3 regions of the Lysinibacillus sp. NPDC092081 genome follow, and region 2 is predicted to be linked to each of the others. Evidence: riboswitches for the same ligand, from Rfam matches in the RefSeq annotation. Region 2 holds a riboswitch; each other region holds the start of a gene.

Region 1 (6,698 bases), on a different contig from region 2:
TTCCATCTTTAATAACTCCAACTGTATCTGCCAATTGTTCAATTTCACCCAAAATATGACTAGAGATAATAATCGTAATGCCATACTCTTTACAAAGCATCTTGAATAGCTCTCGAAGCTCTTTAATGCCAACTGGATCTAGTCCATTAATCGGCTCGTCTAAAATAAGCAATTCTGGCTTCGTAATAATTGCACGTGCAATACCCAATCGTTGTTTCATCCCAAGGGAAAAGTCTTTCACACGCTTATTCTCCGTATTTGTTAGTTTTACTAAACCTAGAACATGCGCAATCTCTTTCTTGTCATAATAGCCCATATATTCGCAATGTAATTCTAACGTTTCCTTTGCTGTTAAATCTTCATAAAAAATCGGGTATTCAATAATCGTTCCCATCCTTTTCAGCACGTCGTATGAGCGGTCCATTAATTTTTCACCAAAGATTTCAATATCTCCACTCGTTGGCTTCGTAAGGTTTGTTAGCATTTTCATGACTGTCGTTTTCCCGGCACCATTAGGACCTAAAAAACCGTAGATCTCTCCCTTTTTCACATGCATAGACACAGCAGAAACGACTTCTTTTCCCTCAAATACCTTCGTAAGCTGATTTGTTTTCACAATATAGGTCATGTAGATCTCTCCTTTAAATTTAGCTATCCTTATTATAAAAAATGAAACTCTCTAATTTATTACTTGATTCTTACAAATTTCTTAAGCGCAGAAGAAAAGCTTGTAAAGCAATTAAAATGCTCTACAAGCATGACTGTTCAGTACATCATTCGTTTTAAAGAAACCGTAAAAATAGTCTTCTCATATGGGATACTAGAAAGCTGGATGGAGCCATCCATTAATTCTACAAGACGTTTTGTAATCGTTAAGCCAAGGCCACTCCCCTGGAAGGATTTATTTCTTGAATCCTCAAGTGTATACATTCTTTCAAAAACATTATCAATATGATATTCGTCAATCCCCTTACCACAATCCCATACATCAATAAAAATATTCGTATCATCATTTCTTACTGTAAGCCCAATAATGTTTCCTGCCGCCCCATAGGCAATAGCATTTGACAATAAATTATTCAGAACCCTATCTAATGCTTCTTCATTGCCAAGTGCATACAAGGATATCTCTGGTATTGCTATATCAATCTCTAGCCCCATCGAAGTGATCATATCGTAAAATGATAAAATGTTTTTCCGGCAAATTTCACTTACATTAATTTTCGTCATTGGATAATCTGTATCTCCAGCCTCCAATTTTGCCAGGTCAAAAAATGTATGGATTATTTTTAATACTTCCAATGTTTTCGAGTGAACGCCAGTGAGCAATCGTTTCTGCTCCTCTTCACTAAGTGAGTGATGAAGCTTCAGCATTTCCGTATAACCTAGTACAACTGTTAAAGGCGTTTTAAGATCATGTGAAATATTGGCTAACATCTTTTTCATGGAGCCTTCCATTTTTCGATGTGTCGCCAGTACTTTTTGATTGTGGTCTAGCAACGCATTCATCGCAATCAGTAACTGCTGTAATTCTTGATTTGTTGTCGATGCTAAAATCTTTTCGCTTGATTGTTCGTTAATGATTGCTTGCAGTTTTTGATGCATGTATTGAATAGTAGCGTTCTGTTGTTTTTTTGCTCTCACCTGAAAAATAATAATACCTACGAGTAACACAATCATCAGTAATAGAAATATAATCATCTGTTTATCCTTCAAATTTATAGCCAATTCCCCAAAGCGTTTTAATATACCTAGGATTGGATGGATCGTCTTCCACTTTTTCACGTAATCTTCTTATATGTACATTAATAATATTTTCATCTCCATAGTAAGCATCATTCCAAATCAATTGATAAATTTGCTGCTTTGTAAAAACTCGATTACGATTTGTCACGAATAATTTTAAGATACCAAATTCCTTTGAAGTGAGCTTTACTTGTTGTCCATTCTTCTCAACTGAAAAATTAACAAGGTCAATCGATAAGTTATCTATCTCTACTATATCTTTCTTATCCTCTATTTGAGTGGAGTATTTTGTAGCTCTTCTAATGGCTGCTTTAACACGTGCCGAAAATTCCAGCATCGAAAACGGCTTGGCGATATAATCATCTGCCCCTAATCCTAATCCTAACGCTTTATCAACATCACTATCCTTGGCTGACATGATGATAATCGGAAGTGATGCTTGCTCTCGTATGATCTTTAAAACCTCTAATCCATTAAGCTTCGGTATCATAATATCCAAGATCACTAAATCAAAGGGATTGTTTAAACAATTTTGTAATGCTTCTTCTCCATTTACTGCAGTAGCGACAATGAACCCCTCCATCGTTAAATAGTTTTCTACCATTTCACGAATGGCTTCGTCATCTTCTACAAGTAAAATATGCTTTTGCACTTACACGCACCTCTCCCCAACATAAAACCTTTTTGATTTGCCATTTATATAACAGTCTACCATATTAAGGCTGCACGCCAAAAGTAGGTGATAAATTCGGGAAATTTATTAATATTTTTTAACTAAAAAAACTGCCCTGCAAGTCATTTTCTATGACTCACAGGACAGTTTTATTTATTATTGTTCGACTTTTAAATCACATTGCTCTAATGGAAGCATTTTTGTTTTATGCTTGATTTTATAGCCAAGCCATAAGAATAAGAACAGTGGAATACCGATATATGAGACAAGGACACCGTACCAATCTATTGTATCACCCATAAAGGCACTGTAGTTTTGTCCAATAACAACAATCATACAAACCGTAAAGGCAAATAGCGGGCCGAATGGGAATAGCCTTGCTTTATACGGCAACAATTTCGGATCTAGTCCCTGTACCTCGAACGCTCGACGGAAACGGTAATGGCTAAATGCAATTCCTAACCATGCAATGAAGCCAGACATCCCAGAGGCATTTAGCAGCCACATATAGACCACACCATCACCAAAGAATGAAGCTAAAAATGCTAGACAGCCTACTGCTAAAGTTGCCATTAATGCGTAAATCGGAATACCTCGACGGCTTAGTTTAGTGAAAATTTTCGGTGCATGTCCATCTATCGCTAATTGCCAAAGCATACGTGACGATGCGTAAAGCCCTGAATTCCCTGCTGATAGCATTGCCGTTAGAATGATAGCATTCATCAATGATGCAGCAAAGGCAATTCCTAAACGGTCGAATACTAGCGTAAATGGTGAAACAGCGATATCTTCAGATAGCAATCGTGCGTCTGTAAATGGAATCAACATCCCAATTGCAGCAATCGCTAAAATATAAAATAAAAGAATTCGCCAGAAAACAGACTTAACGGCTTTCGGAATGTTTTTACCAGGGTCATCCGTTTCACCTGCTGTTATTCCAAGTAGCTCTGTCCCTTGGAATGAGAATCCCGCAGCTAAGAAAATACCAAATGTAGCAAGGAGCCCACCATGGAATGGTCCATCACCGATAAAGAAATTCGTAAAGCCTACCGGAGCGTGTCCTCCTAAAATACCAAAAATCATTAAAAAACTGATGATAATAAAAATGATTACAGTTACAACCTTTATCATTGCAAACCAATATTCACTTTCACCATAGCTTTTTACCGATAATAGATTGAACGTTAAAACTACAGCAATAAATAAAACAGTCCAAAGTGCTGATGAGCTATCTGGGAACCAATATTTCATAATTAATGAGACAGCAGAAATTTCCGCTGCAATTGTAATTGCCCAGTTGTACCAGTAGTTCCAACCAAGTGCAAAGCCTAAAGCTGGGTCTACAAATTTTGTAGCATACGTACTAAATGATCCCGATGATGGCATATAAGCTGCCATTTCACCTAAGCTCGTCATTAAAAAATACACCATGATACCGATTAATGCATAGGCGAGTAGTGCACCGCCAGGACCTGCTTGTGCAATGGCACCACCACTAGCTAAAAACAATCCTGTACCGATTGTACCGCCTAATGAAATCATTGTAATATGACGGCTTTTTAATTCTTTTTTCAGCTTCGGTGCTTTATGGCCGAGCTGATTGACTTTTATTTCACTCACGATATAGCTTCCTTCCTTTTTTAAGAGGCGAAAAAAATGCCATCACATGAACGTTGCTGTGATGGCTAAGTAAATCCTCTGTTCCTTCAAAATGATAGCTCAACACGTTGTTCAAACGTGACAGTTCTGTTCCTTTCGGAGACAGCCCCAGCATGAGGTTTTCAAGTCCCCTCACACTTCGGCAGTATTTCCTTTCAACTAATATCTCTAATGCTTGTCATTTCCATTAGCATACTCTTAAATACCGCGACCTCTACCTCAATATAAACATGAGGCATATAATTATTAAATTTATGATGGATATTAGTGTAACATACGACCTATGACATTTCAATAACCTAATTAATGTTCTGTTTTTTTCGAATTTTCCATTATTTTTATCGTTGTGATAAAGTGGTATAGTGATTCAATTATAATTGTTCTAACAAGGGGGATTTATTTGACTACTCATGAACAAACCGATACTTATCCTAGCAGGAAAATTAGCTGGAAAGGTACAACCTTATTACTAGTTATCGGAGTAATTTGTATTGCCTCGACATTACGGATGCCGCTAACAGTTGTTGGACCTATTATTTCCTTTATCCGTGAAGACCTCGGCATATCCAATGTACTAGCGGGCTTTCTAACAACGATCCCTTTGCTAGCATTTGCAATCATTTCACCATTCGCACCAATTGTCGCACGTAAATTTGGACTAGAATTAACATTATTTTTATCAACTATTCTTTTAGCGGTAGGAATTGTCCTACGCTCCCTTGGTACAACTAGTTTACTCGTATTTGGTACTATGCTAATTGGTATAGCCATTTCATTCGGTAACGTACTAATTCCGGGATTACTTAAATTGAAATTTCCCTATCACGTAGGTTTACTTATGGCATTTTTCACAATGTCGATGAATTTGACAGCTGGACTCGGTGCTGGTATTAGTTATCCTATTGCCAATTCATCATTTGGCTGGCAAGGAGCTTTAGCAATCGCATTTGTTCTTGTGGTATTAACCATTTTAATTTGGATTCCACAGTTGAAATTTAATAAGCCTGAACCGACTGTTGAGACTACGAAAGAACGTACAGCATTATGGAAATCACCTGTTTCTTGGGCAGTGGCGGGAGCTATGGGATTTCAGTCATTATTATTCTACACAACTGCCGCTTGGATTCCTGAAATATACATAGCACAAGGCTTAGCAGCAGATCGTGCGGGTTGGATGTTTTCCATCATGCAATTTTCACAAGTCCCAATGGCTTTAGCTGTGCCTATTATTGCAAGTAAAATGACATCTCAACGGCCTCTCGTATTAATGTTTACGGTATTTTACTTAGTTGGCTTTATCGGAGTAGTGATGGAATGGACAAGCCTCGCTGTACTGTGGATGGTGCTACTAGGCTTAGCAGGAGGAGCTTCATTCTCATTAGCGATGATGTTCTTTACACTACGTACCCGTACAGCTTTTGAGGCAGCTGATTTATCAGGTTTTGCACAATCATTAGGATATTTATTAGCCGCAATCGGTCCAATTTTATTTGGTTATTTGCATGATTTACTCGGTGGCTGGAATATCACTGGTTGGTTATTTATTATCGTAGTATTGATACTTTTCTTATGTTCATTCAGGGCTTCTAAAAATGAATATGTAAATTAAAAAAGGCAGCTCATGATCTTCTTCCAGCGGATGTTTGGACACCCGCTGAAATAGATCAATTATGCCTCGGCATAATTGCGTCTGGAATCGGCTTTGTGCTTGCACAAAGAACTCCTTTCCGATTCCGTGACATCCGCCGGAGGCTTTAACTTCTTACAGCGGATGTTTGGACACCCGCTGTAAGAAGTTAAAGTGAGCTGCCTTTCTCTACTAATAAGGTGGTTTCTGATAAAAATAGTTCGGTGTATTGTAAACATTAACATAAGGTTTATGGTAAATATGAGTTGTAGCTGGTGAAAGAGGTGGAATCAGCCACGTCCAATTGCCTGTAACCTCACGATCCACTGCTGCTTCTGTTTCTTCAAACAATTTAAATTGCTGTGCAGCTGTATGATGATCTACAATGCTCACACCATCGTCTTTAAAGGAATGTAGAACTGCAATATTCAGCTCAACTAATGCTCGATCACGCCATAGAGAAGCCTGTTTGGTTGTATCAAGGTTGAAAATTTCTGCTATAGCAGGCAGCATATTATAACGCTCATGATCTGCTAAATTACGTGCCCCAATTTCTGTACCCATATACCAACCATTGAATGGGGCTGTCTCAAAATCGATACCTGCCATTTGGAAGCGCATGCTCGAAATAATCGGCACTGCATACCATTTTAATCCTAGCTTCTCTACTTGAGGAGATTCAGGATGACGAATCGGTACCTCTAGTACATATTCGCCAGGGATAGTAAACACTTGTGGTTCCCTTCCATCCACCTGTACAACGAGCGGCAGCACGTCAAATGCTGTTCCCTTACCTTGCCAGCCAAATGACTCACATACTTTTGTAAACTCAACAGAATGTGGATCACCAACGATTCCAGATTCCGTTTCATAACCAGCATAACGGATTAGCTGATGATTCCAAACACGAACTCGCCCCGGTGCAAAAATCGTTATTGTTGGACGAATTTTCCCATCATTCGTTGCATATTGAATATGCTCAAGCAATGCGTT
Region 2 (6,698 bases):
ATCGCTATTATTGCGTTAAGTGCAATCCTGATTGGTATTATTTTTACAACATCTATTATCGTAACAGGTATTACATTAGCTATTTATCTCTTTATTACGTTAACGTATGTCTTTAAAGGTCGTTTTCAAGAAAATGAGGCTAAATAACAAATCAGTTTAATGCCATTTTCGACCTTGTTTTTCATAAATTATGCATACTAGGCAGATTGTTCGCTCAAGAGAATTTATCCATGCTATACTACAAACATAGTAAGTTTAAGGAGGATTTCAAATGGCAATTGTACATGCAACAGATGCAACTTTCCAAGACGATATTAAAGAAGGGTTAGTACTAGTAGACTTTTGGGCTGCTTGGTGCGGACCTTGTAAAATGATTGGACCAGTTCTTGAAGAAATGGACGCTGCAGGTAGTGCGGCTAAAATTGTAAAAGTAGATGTAGATAACAACCAAGGTACTGCAGCTCAATACCAAATTATGTCTATCCCATCATTACTATTATTCAAAGACGGTGAAATAGTAGATAAAACTGTTGGTTTCCAACCAAAAGAAGCGTTAGAAGCATTTATCGCAAAACATGCTTAATCTGTAAGAAAAAAAGAGTCAAGCCATCAATAAGATGTGCTTGGCTTTTTTTCGTTATATAATATAGAGAAAAAGCGAACGTTATCCTTAGAAGCAGACAATGTGGTATACAAAGCTGTATTTAGGGAACGAACGCTATTTTAAGAAAAAGGGGGGCAGGTAGGCGATGAATGATTTAATTAAACGAAAGCTTGAAATTTTACCAGATCAGCCTGGCTGCTATTTGATGAAAGATCGACAAGGAACCATTATTTATGTCGGGAAAGCAAAAGTGCTGAAAAATCGAGTACGCTCGTATTTTACTGGTACGCATGAAGGGAAAACACAAAGACTTGTAAGCGAAATAGAAGATTTTGAGTACATTGTGACATCCTCCAATATTGAAGCTTTAATTTTAGAGCTTAATCTTATAAAACTACATGATCCGAAGTACAATATTATGCTGACGGATGATAAAACGTATCCGTATTTAAAAATTACAAATGAAAAACACCCACGTCTTATTACAACACGAAAAGTGAAAAAGGATAAGGCAAAATATTTTGGTCCTTATCCGAATGCGTATGCAGCAAGTGAGACGAAAAAGCTGCTAGATCGTTTATATCCTCTGCGAAAATGTGTACAACTCCCTACCAAGGTTTGTTTGTATTATCACATGGGGCAATGTCTAGCCCCTTGTGTGAAGGATATTGATGCTGAAGTTTACCACGATATGATTGAGGATATGACAAAATTTTTAAATGGTGGGGTTGAGGAAGTCAAAAAGGAGCTAGAGGTAAAAATGCTAGCGGCCGCAGAAAATTTAGAGTTTGAGCGTGCAAAGGAATTTCGTGATCAAATTGCACATATCGATACAGTCATGCAAAAGCAAAAAATCGTCTCAAGTGATACAACTAACCGCGATGTATTTGGCTATGCCGTCGAGAAGGGCTGGATGTGTGTTCAAGTTTTCTTTGTCCGTCAAGGAAAGCTCATTGAGCGAGATGTCTCGATTTTCCCAATTTATCAAGAGGCAGAAGAGGAATTTTTAACGTTCGTTGGACGATTTTACGAAAAACTAGAGCACATTAAGCCTAAGGAGATCTTTATCCCACAATCTATTGATGCAGATATTTTAACGGAATTACTAGAAGTTAAGGTACTGACACCAAAACGTGGACAAAAAAAAGAGCTAGTTGAATTAGCGACGAAAAATGCTGAAATTGCTGTAGCAGCGAAGTTCCAACTTATTGAACGTCAGGAAGAACGCACTATAGGAGCATGTGAGGCACTTGGTGAAGCTATGAGCATTTCTACGCCTTTACGGATTGAAGCTTTCGATAATAGCCATATGCATGGGACAGATGCTGTATCTGCAATGGTTGTATTTATCGATGGAAAACCTGCAAAGAAGGAGTATCGAAAGTACAAAACACGTACAGCTGCCAAGCACGATGATTACGGAGCAATGCAGGAAGTAATCCGTCGTCGTTACACACGAGTATTAAAGGAAGGTCTACCTTTGCCAGATTTAGTACTAATTGACGGTGGGAAGGGGCAAATGGAAGTCGCACGAGAAGTATTAGAGGATGAACTCGGCCTTGTCATTCCAATTGCTGGATTAGCAAAAGATGAAAAGCATAATACGTCACAGCTTTTATTTGGTGATCCACCTGAAGTAATTGCGTTAAAGCGTACAAGTGATGGATTCTACTTACTGCAACGAATTCAGGACGAAGTACACCGCTTTGCTATTACCTTCTTGCGACAGCAGCACGAGAAGCATGCTATACAATCTGTCCTCGATCATATAGAGGGCATTGGTCCAAAGCGAAAACAGCAATTACTTAAGCATTTTGGCTCTGTCAAAAAAATTCGTGAGGCAAGTATGCAGGCATTACAGGAAGCCGGGATGCCAGCTAATCTAGCTAGCAATATCTATGCTTATTTTCAACAAGAGACGTTGTCAAAGGATTAGACGTATGCTAAGGTTGTATATAACATTGCCCCTTCAGTATAGCAATGTTATATACCGTGCCTTAGTTTTTCAGTAGTTTCTACTTATTAAATTGGAAATTTCTTCACTAAGGTTCAATTAAATACTTCACTATTTAGTGATGATAGAGGTGCAAGGTTTAAGAGTAGTACGTTCGAGGACGAACAAGTCCAGTGAAAACGTATGAAAGGGAAGCTTGCCGAAGTGGAGCATCGTTGATTCCGATGCTGTGCTGGTTTTACATTTAAGAGATGTAAGACTGTCGATTCTAATCGTTTCGGAGAGCTATCACACATGCGCAAGTTACTATTATTGTACATGTTATAGGCAGCTTTCACGTTATGTGAGAGCTGCCTTTTTTTGCTTTCTAGAGACAACCTTTTTTCAAGGTAGTTACTCTGACCTAAGAGGTGATGCCAACCGTATTATTTCAAGGGCGCTATTTGCTTTTGCAGCGTTAATTTGGTGAAGAGCCACAAAAGTATAGCTACTTTATAATCAGCGAAATGATTGAATACGAAGGAGAATGATAAAGATGGCGAGAATTGTGATGAAATTTGGTGGTGCTACATTAGCATCAACAGAGCACATTCGAAATGTTGCGAAAAAGGCGATTGTAGAAAAGGAAAGAGGTTTTGATGTTGTCGTTGTCACTACAGCTATGAGGGGTATGGCTAAAGAATTAGCAAAGATGGCTCGTGATCTATCAGACAACGCATCTAAGCGTGAACTAGACGCACTATTTTCAACAAGCTCACAACTTACAAGTACATTAGTGGCAATTGCTTTACAGGAGGAAGGATACGATGCAGTGTCATTAACAGGCTGGCAGGCAGGCATTGAAACCGATGCTATGTATAGTAATGCCCGTATTGATGAGATGGATGCTAGTCGAATAGAAGAGTATTTTGTACAGGGGAAAATCGTAATCGTTGCTGGGGAACAGGGTATCGATAATTTACGGAATATTACGACGTTAGGTAAAGGTGGTGCGGAAACGTCGGCTATAGCTATTGCAGCAAAATTGAAGGCGGAGCGGGTAGATATTTACACGAATGTGGATGGAGTCTATACAGCTGATCCAAATCATGTTGCTGGGGCACAAAAGTTAAAAGAAATTTCCTACGATGAGATGCTAGAGCTATCAAACTTAGGATCACAAATTTTACACCCACGAGCTGTAGAGTTAGCAAAGAAGTTTCAAATCCCGGTTATCATTCTGTCGAGCGAAATAGATACAGTAGGTACTTTATTGAAGGAGGAAGTTGAAATGGAGAAAAATTTAATTGTACGTGGTGTTGCCTATGAGTCAGACATTATTCGCTTAACAGTTGGTTATGATGCTTATTCCAATGCTTCATTAGCAGATATGTTCACAATACTTGCAGAAAATTGCATAAACGTCGATATAATCGTACAAGCAATAATTGATGGCTTAAAGCCAACTGTATCATTTACCATTTTAAAAGAGGAGTTCGCTGAAGCATTACGTGTCCTAGAAGATAGTAAATTATCATTAGGGTTTAGTTTTGCTGATTTTGAAATTGGCTTAGCAAAAGTCTCAATTATTGGCTCAGGAATGGCATCTAATCCAGGGGTGGCTGCCCGAATGTTTGATCGTCTACGTCGTGAAGGTATCCCTGTAAAAATGGTCAGTACTTCTGAAATAAAAGTGTCTGTCGTTGTTCCTCAGGACGAAATGATTCGTGCAGCAAATGCATTACATGATGAATTTAACTTAGAACAAACGCTTTACATATAATTTTGAATAGGATGTGTCTGAAAAAGGCACATCTTTTTTTGTTCACATCAATTTAATATTTTATCCAATTTTATTGTTATATAATAAAAAGTGACATGTTTTACCAAGGGGAAGGTGGGAGTTTGTATGGTATTATTCGGTTTATTTCAAAAAACAATGGATGAAAGCGTTGAAAGAGACAACGATTTAGAAATACAAATATTAAAAAAGCGAATTCTGGAATTGGAACTTGAGCAGGAAAGCATTGATGTGAAAAATGCGATTTTAGACTTTGTACTAGCGCATATGGAGTTAATTAATTTTCAAACGGCTTTAAAGGTTCAACATGTCTCAACGAGTGTAGGGGATATTTCCGCAATGAGTGAAGAAATGTCGTCAAATACAGAAGAGATGCTTGCGGTTGAGCAAAATGTTAATGCAAATATTCAAGAAATAAAACAGCATTCATTATACCTTGTAGAGGAAATGGAATCATCCATTTCAAAAGGTGAAATGGTTCAGGAGTTGTTGGCTAAAGGAGCTCATTCAACAGAGCAATTGAATGATGAAATAACTAAAATGGATGATATCGGTAAAGGGGTAACCGGGATTGCCGATCAAACACAACTACTATCCTTAAATGCCTCTATTGAAGCCGCGCGAGCTGGTGAGCATGGAAAGGGCTTTAATGTTGTCGCGATGGAAGTAGGGAAGTTAGCCAACAGCTCGAAAGGTTCATTGCAAGAAATGACGAAAATTCGATCAGTCATTGATAAGAAATTACATAATACAATAACAAATATTAAACAAGTCGAACATTATTTAACTGACTTTTTAAGTATCATGAAGAACAATATTGCTAATCTGACTGTAACAAGTAAAAATATTGAAGAAGCAGCACATGGAATTCATCAAATAACAGCTGCATCAGAAGAAAATGTAATAGCTGTAGGTCGTTTAGCGGAAACAACGACGGAATTATCACATACTAGTGACTTCTCGGATATAATACAAAATCAAGTATCTGAAATGTTAAAAGCTATTGCACCGACAATCAGAAAGCCCTCAGAGCAAACGGTAGTTAGCCAATTGGCCGCAAGGTTAATGGATCATGCTAGCTTTTTACGAAATGCTATTCAAAAGGCTGGTCATAAAGAAACTTTAAAGACGCATCATCAATGTATGTTTGGGAAATGGTATTATGGACATTTTGAGGAATATCAGAATTTACCAGAATATCGTCATATAGAACAACCTCATGAATTAGTACATATGGCCGCACAAAAATTAGTGAATGAACTGTCAATTAGTAACTTAGAGGAAATGATTCAACACTCACTTAGTATTTTAGAAGCATTTATATCGTTAATAGATGTGCTCTTAAAAGAAAGACATGCACAACTATAAATATAAAAATGATTCGTGATCAAAACGAGGGGTTGATTTCCGTTCCGTCAGTCTTCTCTCTATTAATCTTATATATTTAGCATACATAAAAAGGATTGTCATCCATAAATTTCGGATGACAATCCTTTTCGTTTTATTCTGTAGGAACGGTGTTCATGATTCGTTCTTTGACGTCCCATTTTACTGTAAACATAACGTTCTGTTGCTTTTCGCGTTTTTCATCATAGCATTCTGTTAAATAACCTTTTGCTTGCTGGATTTGTTCAGCTATAAATCCTGCTTCAAGTCTAAAGCTACGAAGACCGATTTGTAACAGTTCTGGATCATTTGTCAACTGGAATATACGGCCATCCTTCGATTCTTTGACAAGTTCTAAATTACCCCAGCAGGCATCTGCGAAAAATGCGATAAGTTCTTCTTGACTTTTACATGGGAACTTCCGAGCTAGATCTTTTCCTGCCCAGTAAAGTACATCTCCTTCATGTTTACCAAGAATAGAAGATAAAATATAATCGCGAATTATCTCATAGCCAAATGCTGAGATTGTAGGTGATGAAGTGTTTAACATTTAAATCCTTCTTTCTTAGAATTTTCTTAAAATTTGACACTGATAAAGTAAAGATAGATTTTTCGAGAAAAAACGAAGCATCATGTACTAGATTGTTTCTTTAATAAGGATTGTGAAAAACTCTTAGTTGCCTTGACGCTCGTAGCTCTTGAGAGTACAATAAACATGTCATAATATTGTACCATGATGAAATACACAGTCAATGAAGTATCAGTTACAAAATGATGACTTCTTTTGTTGTGCTATTTTAAGTACTAAGGGGGGTAACAGTCTTGTCGAAAGATCGAGAGTTTTTATGGCGTCGCTTACATTCTCTACTTGGGATCATACCAGTAGGTCTGTTTTTAACGATGCACCTGTTAATTAACTTTACAGCAACAGGCGGAGCAGAAAGTTACAACGCAGCTACCGCAAATATGGAAAA
Region 3 (6,698 bases), on a different contig from region 2:
GTAGGCCGTCCTGCAATGAGCTCTACTTCTGAAGGTGATGCAGATTCTCATAAAGCAGCTCAAGCCGCACTTGTAGAAGAAGCAGTTGCTGAGCCTGTAAAGGTAAAATAATCACATAATAAATTTTAAGAGCCGGGCTACTTGCTTAGGCAGTAGCCCTTTTATGTGCACAATGCACGTTAATTAAAGGAGGAAATGAAAGTGGCTGAAATTAAAGTCCCTGAATTAGCAGAATCGATTACAGAAGGTAGTATCGCACAGTGGGTAAAAAAAGTGGGCGATCGCGTTGAAAAAGGTGAATTCATCGTTGAACTTGAAACAGATAAAGTAAACGCTGAAATCATTTCTGAAGAAGCGGGAGTATTAACTCAAATTTTAGCTGAAGAAGGCGATACTGTACTAGTAGGTCAAGTTATCGCAGTAGTTGAAGCTGGCGAAGGTGCAGCACCTGCTCCAGTAGCTCCAGTTGAAGCAGCTCCAGCACCAGCAGCGCCACAAGCGGCACCTGCTCCTGTTGCAGCAGCTCCAGTTGTAGAAGAAACTTCTGGTGAGCGTGTAATCGCATCTCCAGCAGCACGTAGACTTGCTCGTGAAAAAGGTATTGACCTTGCTGCTGTATCTCCAGTAGATCCACAAGGCCGTGTACGTGTACAAGACGTTGCAGCTCATGGTACAGCTCCAGTAGCAGCACCACAAGCAGCTCCAGCAGCACCTAAAGCAGTAGCAGCTGTTGACGAATCACGTGTGACTGTTGAAAAAATGAGCCGTCGTCGCCAAACAATTGCAAAACGCTTACTTGAAGTAAAACAATCTACAGCAATGTTAACAACATTCAACGAAGTAGACATGACAAACGTTATGGCTTTACGTTCTCGTAAAAAAGACCAATTCTTTGAGTCAACTGGCTCTAAACTTGGTTTCATGTCATTCTTCACAAAAGCTGTAGTTGCAGCACTTAAAAAATACCCATATGTGAACGCACAAATCTCTGGCGATGAAATTCACTTAAACAACTTCTTCGATATCGGTGTAGCTGTATCAACAGAAGAAGGTTTAGTAGTACCAGTTGTACGTGACGCTGACCGCAAAAACTTTGCTGAAATTGAAGATTCAATTGCAGACTTAGCTAAAAAAGCACGCGACAAAAAATTAGGTTTAGCTGATCTTTCAGGTGGCTCATTCACAATTACAAATGGTGGGGTATTCGGTTCATTAATGTCTACACCTATCATGAACGGTACACAAGCTGGTATTCTTGGTATGCATACTATCAAAAAACGTCCAGTTGAAGTGAATGGTGAAGTAGAAATTCGCCCAATGATGTACTTAGCTCTTTCTTATGACCACCGTATTATCGATGGTAAAGATTCTGTAGGCTTCCTTAAAACTGTTAAAGAACTACTTGAAAACCCAGAAGATTTATTATTAAATTCTTAATTCCTGAATTTGTTAAAACCTGCGAACATTGTTTCGCAGGTTTTTTTCATGAAGCATTTGAGGAAGTGACGGAAAAAAGAGCCGAAGTGACGGATAAAGTATTCAAAGCGATGGAAAGAAGAGCTAAAGTGACGGATAAGAATCGAAGCTACGGATAAAAGAGCTCATGTGAAGGATAAAGCATTCAAAGCGACGGATAGATTGTCCCAACGCTTGTGAAAGCTTCTCAGTAAAATGCATATAGTGCAAAGGATATTATCTTTACTGATTAACAATTTCTTTTGAATTACTTGAAAGTAAGTTGAGTATTAACTATTTGCGGAATTTCTGAAGAATCAGTTCTTTATTATATTTATTATGAACGTATCCAAGTATATAAGCTGGTTGGAGTAAGTATAATGGAGCATGGACGTCACGGACTCTTTCTACAGTCTTAATCATTTTTTCAACTTTGCAAAAGTGTATATAAGGCTTTAAAAGGATAAAAAACCCTAATATTGTAATTAGTCAGAAAAGTAATAAAATTATCTTGACGTATAACTTAGTTTTATAGTAGTATCTTATTATCAATTAAATATACAAACCTCACATTTATCCTATTGTGAGGTAGAGGCGCGGTATTTATTAGTTCATTGTTGAGTATAAGCAAGCGAAGACGCAATGGAGAAGGAACTATCGCCGAAGTATAAAAGGAGCTCGTACTTTTATGCTGGGTCTGCAGTGAATAAGTGCAGGACTGTCCTAGTAGATTACTTTCCAGGTTTACTAGGTTGTGCTATCTCGAAATATTGGAATTTATTGTGAGGATTTGGGCAACTGTTAAAAAGATAAGACCTAAGTTCAGAACTTAGGTCTTTTTTGGTACAGTTGTCTTATTTTTTTACAGAAAGGAGAGTTTTATATGAAAAGAAAATGGTTGGTATTAATGTTGAGCGTCATGACTGCAATTTTGTTAGCAGCTTGTGGTACTGGTGGTAAAAAGGATGCGACGTCGTCTAGTGATGGGGGGGCAAATACTGATAAGGGCGGCCAATTCCGTATTGGGATGGAAGCAGGCTATGCTCCGTTTAACTGGACACAGCAAAATGATACAAATGGCGCAGTAAAAATTGCCGATAATGCAGAATATGCAGGCGGATATGATGTGCAAATGGCGAAAAAAATTGCTGAAGGCTTAGGAAAAGAATTAGTTATCGTAAAATTGGAATGGGATGGTTTAGTACCAGCACTACAATCAAACAAAATTGATGCAATCATTGCAGGAATGTCACCTACTAAAGAGCGTAAACAAACAATTGACTTCACCGAAAACTACTATACGTCTGATTTTGTGATGGTCATCAAAAAAGGCAGTAAATATGAAAAAGCAAAATCTATCCAAGATTTCTCTGGTGCAAAAATTACCTCACAATTAAATACGTCTAACTACAATGTTATTGATCAAATCAAAGGTGTAAAAAAACAAACAGCAATGGATAGCTTCCCAGCAATGCGTGTAGCATTAGAAGCTGGAAAAATTGACGGCTATGTAGCAGAACGTCCAGAAGGTATTTCGGCTGCTGCTGCAAATGATAAGTTTACGTATGTAAAGTTTGAAAAAGGTTTCGATACAGATATTTCAAATACATCAATTGCAGTTGGTTTACGTAAAGGCGATGCCGATCTTGAAAAAATCAATGAAATCTTAAAAGGTATTTCTGAAGGTGATCGCCAAAAAATTATGGAAGAAGCCATTCACCAACAACCAGCAGCACAATAACATGAATGCACGGGCTATCTGCTAGTCCGTGCAATCCCATAAAAATTTATAAAATAAGAATCTCTCTAAATAATAATAATGTCTTAGCTAAAAGTTTCATAAAATAAAAGAAATAAAGGCTTCAGCTAAGAAACGATACTGTAACGAACAAGCAACACGACGTTGTTAGGAGGAACATCATGAGTTTTGAATGGATTATTTCTATTGTTGAGAACAACTGGCAAATGTTTTTACGAGGTGCGTATTATACATTACTTATTTCGATTACTAGTACAATTATTGGTGCACTTATCGGATTTTTCATCGGAATTATGCATACCATCAAAGTTCGTAAAAAGGGTGTAAAATTCTATAGCTTAAAGCTCATTAATTTTATACTAACATGCTATGTCGAATTCTTCCGTGGTACACCAATGATTGTACAAGCGATGGTTGTATTTTACGGATTAGATATTGCATTTGGTATTGATATGAACTTTATTACGGCAGGTATTTTAGTTGTTGCACTAAACACAGGTGCTTATATGACTGAAATTGTGCGTGGCGGCATTGTTTCCATTGATAAGGGGCAGTACGAGGCTGCATCGGCAATTGGTATGAATCATTTTCAAATCATGCTACATGTTGTATTACCACAAGTTGCACGAAATATATTGCCTGCAACAGGTAACCAATTAATTATGAATATTAAAGATACAGCTGTATTAAACGTTATCGGGGTTACGGAATTATACTTCCAAACAAAGTCGATTGCAGGTAATAACTTCCGCTATTTTGAATCCTTCTTTGTAGCCTGTGTCCTTTATTTCATCATGACATTCACAGCATCAAGAATTTTACTGTATGTAGAAAAACGACTGGATGGACCAGATGCCTACCAAAAAGAACAGAAAGAAGCAGTATAGGGGGACGAGCAAATGACAGTTATTAAAATAGAGCATTTAAGTAAATCATTTGGGCGTAACCAAGTGTTAAAGGATGTAAATTTCCAAGTAGAAAAGGGCGAGGTTGTCTGTTTAATCGGTTCTTCAGGCTCTGGTAAATCAACATTACTACGCTGCATTAATTTACTGGAAACACCAAGTGGCGGTCAAATTATTTACAAAGGTGAAAATATTTTAGATGAAAAACATAATATCCAGGAATACCGTACACATCTAGGTATGGTATTCCAGCAATTTAACTTATTCAACAATCATAATGTGCTAAAAAATTGCACAGTTGGTCAAATGAAAGTATTAAAGCGTTCAAAAGAAGAAGCCGACGAAATTGCTCTAAAATATTTGCAAATTGTAGGTATGGACCAATACGTCAATGCGAAGCCAAGGCAGCTATCTGGCGGTCAAAAACAGCGGGTAGCGATTGCGCGAGCATTGTCAATGAGCCCAGAAGTAATGCTGTTTGATGAACCGACGTCAGCCCTTGACCCAGAAATGGTTGGTGAAGTATTGAAGGTAATGCGTCAGCTAGCGAATGCCGGGAATACGATGTTAATTGTTACACATGAAATGGAATTTGCTAAAGAAGTAGCAGACCGCGTTGTATTTATGGATAAAGGTGTTATTGTAGAGGAAGGACCACCATCACAGGTTTTAGTAAAACCTCAGCATGAACGGACAAAAGAGTTTTTAAAACGAACATTAAAATAATAAGATTACGCATTCGGTTTCAATAACTAAAAAAGTGAGTCCATATTATGGGCTCACTTATTTTCTAGAATTCCATTCTGCGTATAAAACAAAGCAAATTGCAAATGCAACGGCCAGAATAAAAAACCATTGCGGTACGCCACCAAAGCTCATATTAACACCTCGAAGTAAAAATTTTTATGATTGATATGGTTAAAAAAAGATAGTTATGGAGAAAAAATGGTCTTCTATGGTTTTTTTCTCCACAAAAGTTCAAAAATATTATAAAATAAGCAATAGACATTAGCTTCACGCTAGTAAAGAGAGGTAGAGAGATTATGTTACATTTAAAATGGAAAGATGCTCAAACAGTACGCACAGTTACTTGTAAGCATACAAATGCATCAAAATATTTAGTTTCAAACGTATTAACAGTAGGAAAACAATATGATGTAAAAAATGAAACAGAAGAATTCATTTTTATTATCGATAACACTGGTAATATTGGTGGTTACTATAAAGATTATTTCAAATAAGAATAATCAAAGGGTGGTTCAGATTTCTGAGCCACCCTTACTTGTTGGAAAAGCGGAATCATTCCCTCTTAACGGTCTTTAATTCAGCTACATCCTGTAATTGCTGTTTTTCCTGTTCTGTAGCTGTATGAAGGGCAAAGACGTCTTTGATCGCTGTCTTCAGCTCATGCTGTGTTTCTTTGAATTTCGATACTTGCTGTTCAAAGGAAGGACTTGTAAAACGGTCATTTGTACGAGATAATCTTTCCTCTAGCTGTGCGTAGTGATGATCCATATGCATGGATAACATCATGGCCAATTGATTTTTCCAAAGTGGAATAAGAGTACCGATTGAAAATTCGATTTTTTCAGCTAGCGTTTGATTGGACTGCTGAATCATACGTATTTGTGGCGCAGTTTGTAAGGCAACCTGCTGAGAAACTTGTAAGTCATAAATACGTTGATCTAGACGTTCGATTTGAGCGGCAAAATCATTAAGCTGTTGGATAGCTAGAGGCTGTTTCGTCGCCTGTATACTAGTCACCTTTTTAGGAAGGTCAACTTCAATGGCTTGCTGCTTCTTCATTTGTCCTGCTGCAATAGCAGTCGCTAACTCTTCAAAGAATCCTCTATTATGCGCATAAAGTTCTTCTAGCATTTCCACATCTTTTATCATTTGAAGCTGTGCACGTTCAAGCTGAACACCAATTCGTTCTACTTGGATACTAATACGTTCAAACTCCGTTAATGTTTGCTTAACAGTAGGCTCGATTTTGCCAAACATCTTTTGAAAAAAGGACTGCTTTTTGGGTTCTAATGCGTTAGGGTCCACACGGTCTAACGTTCCCATTAAAGAGTCTAACATTTGACCAATCTTTGTGACGTCTTTCTGTTTTACTTGTGCAAGCATTCGATCTGCAAATTGAGAAAGCGCTCGCTGTGAACCTTGCCCTAAAGACAGGACTGATTCGAAGTTTGTCAGGTCTAGTTGGCTAGCAAATAGAAGTGCTCGACTTTGTGCAAGAGGCGATAGCGTTTCATATGTCGCCATCGCCTCATTATTTGGAGTGGTTTCTAAATAAGATTGCACAAGAGGGGAAATACCTTGTATTGTATTTAGTTGAAATGCGTGATCATTTGCTGTCACTTATCATCGCCTCGCCATTCCAATTGTTCTTTTCGTCTTATATTGGAACGATTCGCAAATTCGATTTCCATTTGAAGATGGTCGATATCGTTGGAAAGCGCATCCTTTAAATCAATTTGAATCGTATCATTTAAATCTGTCAGTGTTTCTCTTGTTTTTGATAATGTAATCTGGATTTCCTTATCCTTCACTGGCTGCCTCGATAACATCGT

What was found. A riboswitch is a leader RNA that binds a small molecule or an ion and turns the genes downstream of it on or off. The one in region 2 is predicted to bind lysine.
Positions count from the first base shown of each region.
Region 1: linked by a shared signal. The riboswitch ahead of ACIQLB_RS17300 (amino acid permease) and the one ahead of ACIQLB_RS05785 (aspartate kinase) in region 2 are both predicted to bind lysine.
Region 3: linked by a shared signal. The riboswitch ahead of ACIQLB_RS23295 (transporter substrate-binding domain-containing protein) and the one ahead of ACIQLB_RS05785 (aspartate kinase) in region 2 are both predicted to bind lysine.

Region 1 covers NZ_JBIVRU010000013.1:2,093-8,790, reverse strand. Annotated here, with positions in the region: gene ACIQLB_RS17315 (ABC transporter ATP-binding protein) at 1-628, opposite strand, end outside; gene ACIQLB_RS17310 (sensor histidine kinase) at 766-1,701, opposite strand; gene ACIQLB_RS17305 (response regulator transcription factor) at 1,706-2,398, opposite strand; gene ACIQLB_RS17300 (amino acid permease) at 2,576-4,039, opposite strand; lysine riboswitch at 4,127-4,303, opposite strand; gene ACIQLB_RS17295 (CynX/NimT family MFS transporter) at 4,455-5,687, shown strand; gene ACIQLB_RS17290 (nitric oxide synthase oxygenase) at 5,898-6,698, opposite strand, start outside.
Region 2 covers NZ_JBIVRU010000002.1:211,955-218,652, forward strand. Annotated here, with positions in the region: gene ACIQLB_RS05770 (amino acid permease) at 1-147, shown strand, start outside; gene trxA (thioredoxin) at 272-583, shown strand; gene uvrC (excinuclease ABC subunit UvrC) at 750-2,540, shown strand; lysine riboswitch at 2,676-2,854, shown strand; gene ACIQLB_RS05785 (aspartate kinase) at 3,094-4,320, shown strand; gene ACIQLB_RS05790 (methyl-accepting chemotaxis protein) at 4,447-5,706, shown strand; gene ACIQLB_RS05795 (YslB family protein) at 5,840-6,274, opposite strand; gene ACIQLB_RS05800 (succinate dehydrogenase cytochrome b558 subunit) at 6,547-6,698, shown strand, end outside.
Region 3 covers NZ_JBIVRU010000028.1:27,263-33,960, forward strand. Annotated here, with positions in the region: gene ACIQLB_RS23285 (2-oxoglutarate dehydrogenase E1 component) at 1-111, shown strand, start outside; gene odhB (2-oxoglutarate dehydrogenase complex dihydrolipoyllysine-residue succinyltransferase) at 202-1,437, shown strand; lysine riboswitch at 2,037-2,223, shown strand; gene ACIQLB_RS23295 (transporter substrate-binding domain-containing protein) at 2,339-3,196, shown strand; gene ACIQLB_RS23300 (amino acid ABC transporter permease) at 3,376-4,101, shown strand; gene ACIQLB_RS23305 (amino acid ABC transporter ATP-binding protein) at 4,114-4,845, shown strand; gene ACIQLB_RS23310 (DUF6501 family protein) at 5,163-5,360, shown strand; gene ACIQLB_RS23315 (toxic anion resistance protein) at 5,419-6,486, opposite strand; gene ACIQLB_RS23320 (5-bromo-4-chloroindolyl phosphate hydrolysis family protein) at 6,483-6,698, opposite strand, start outside.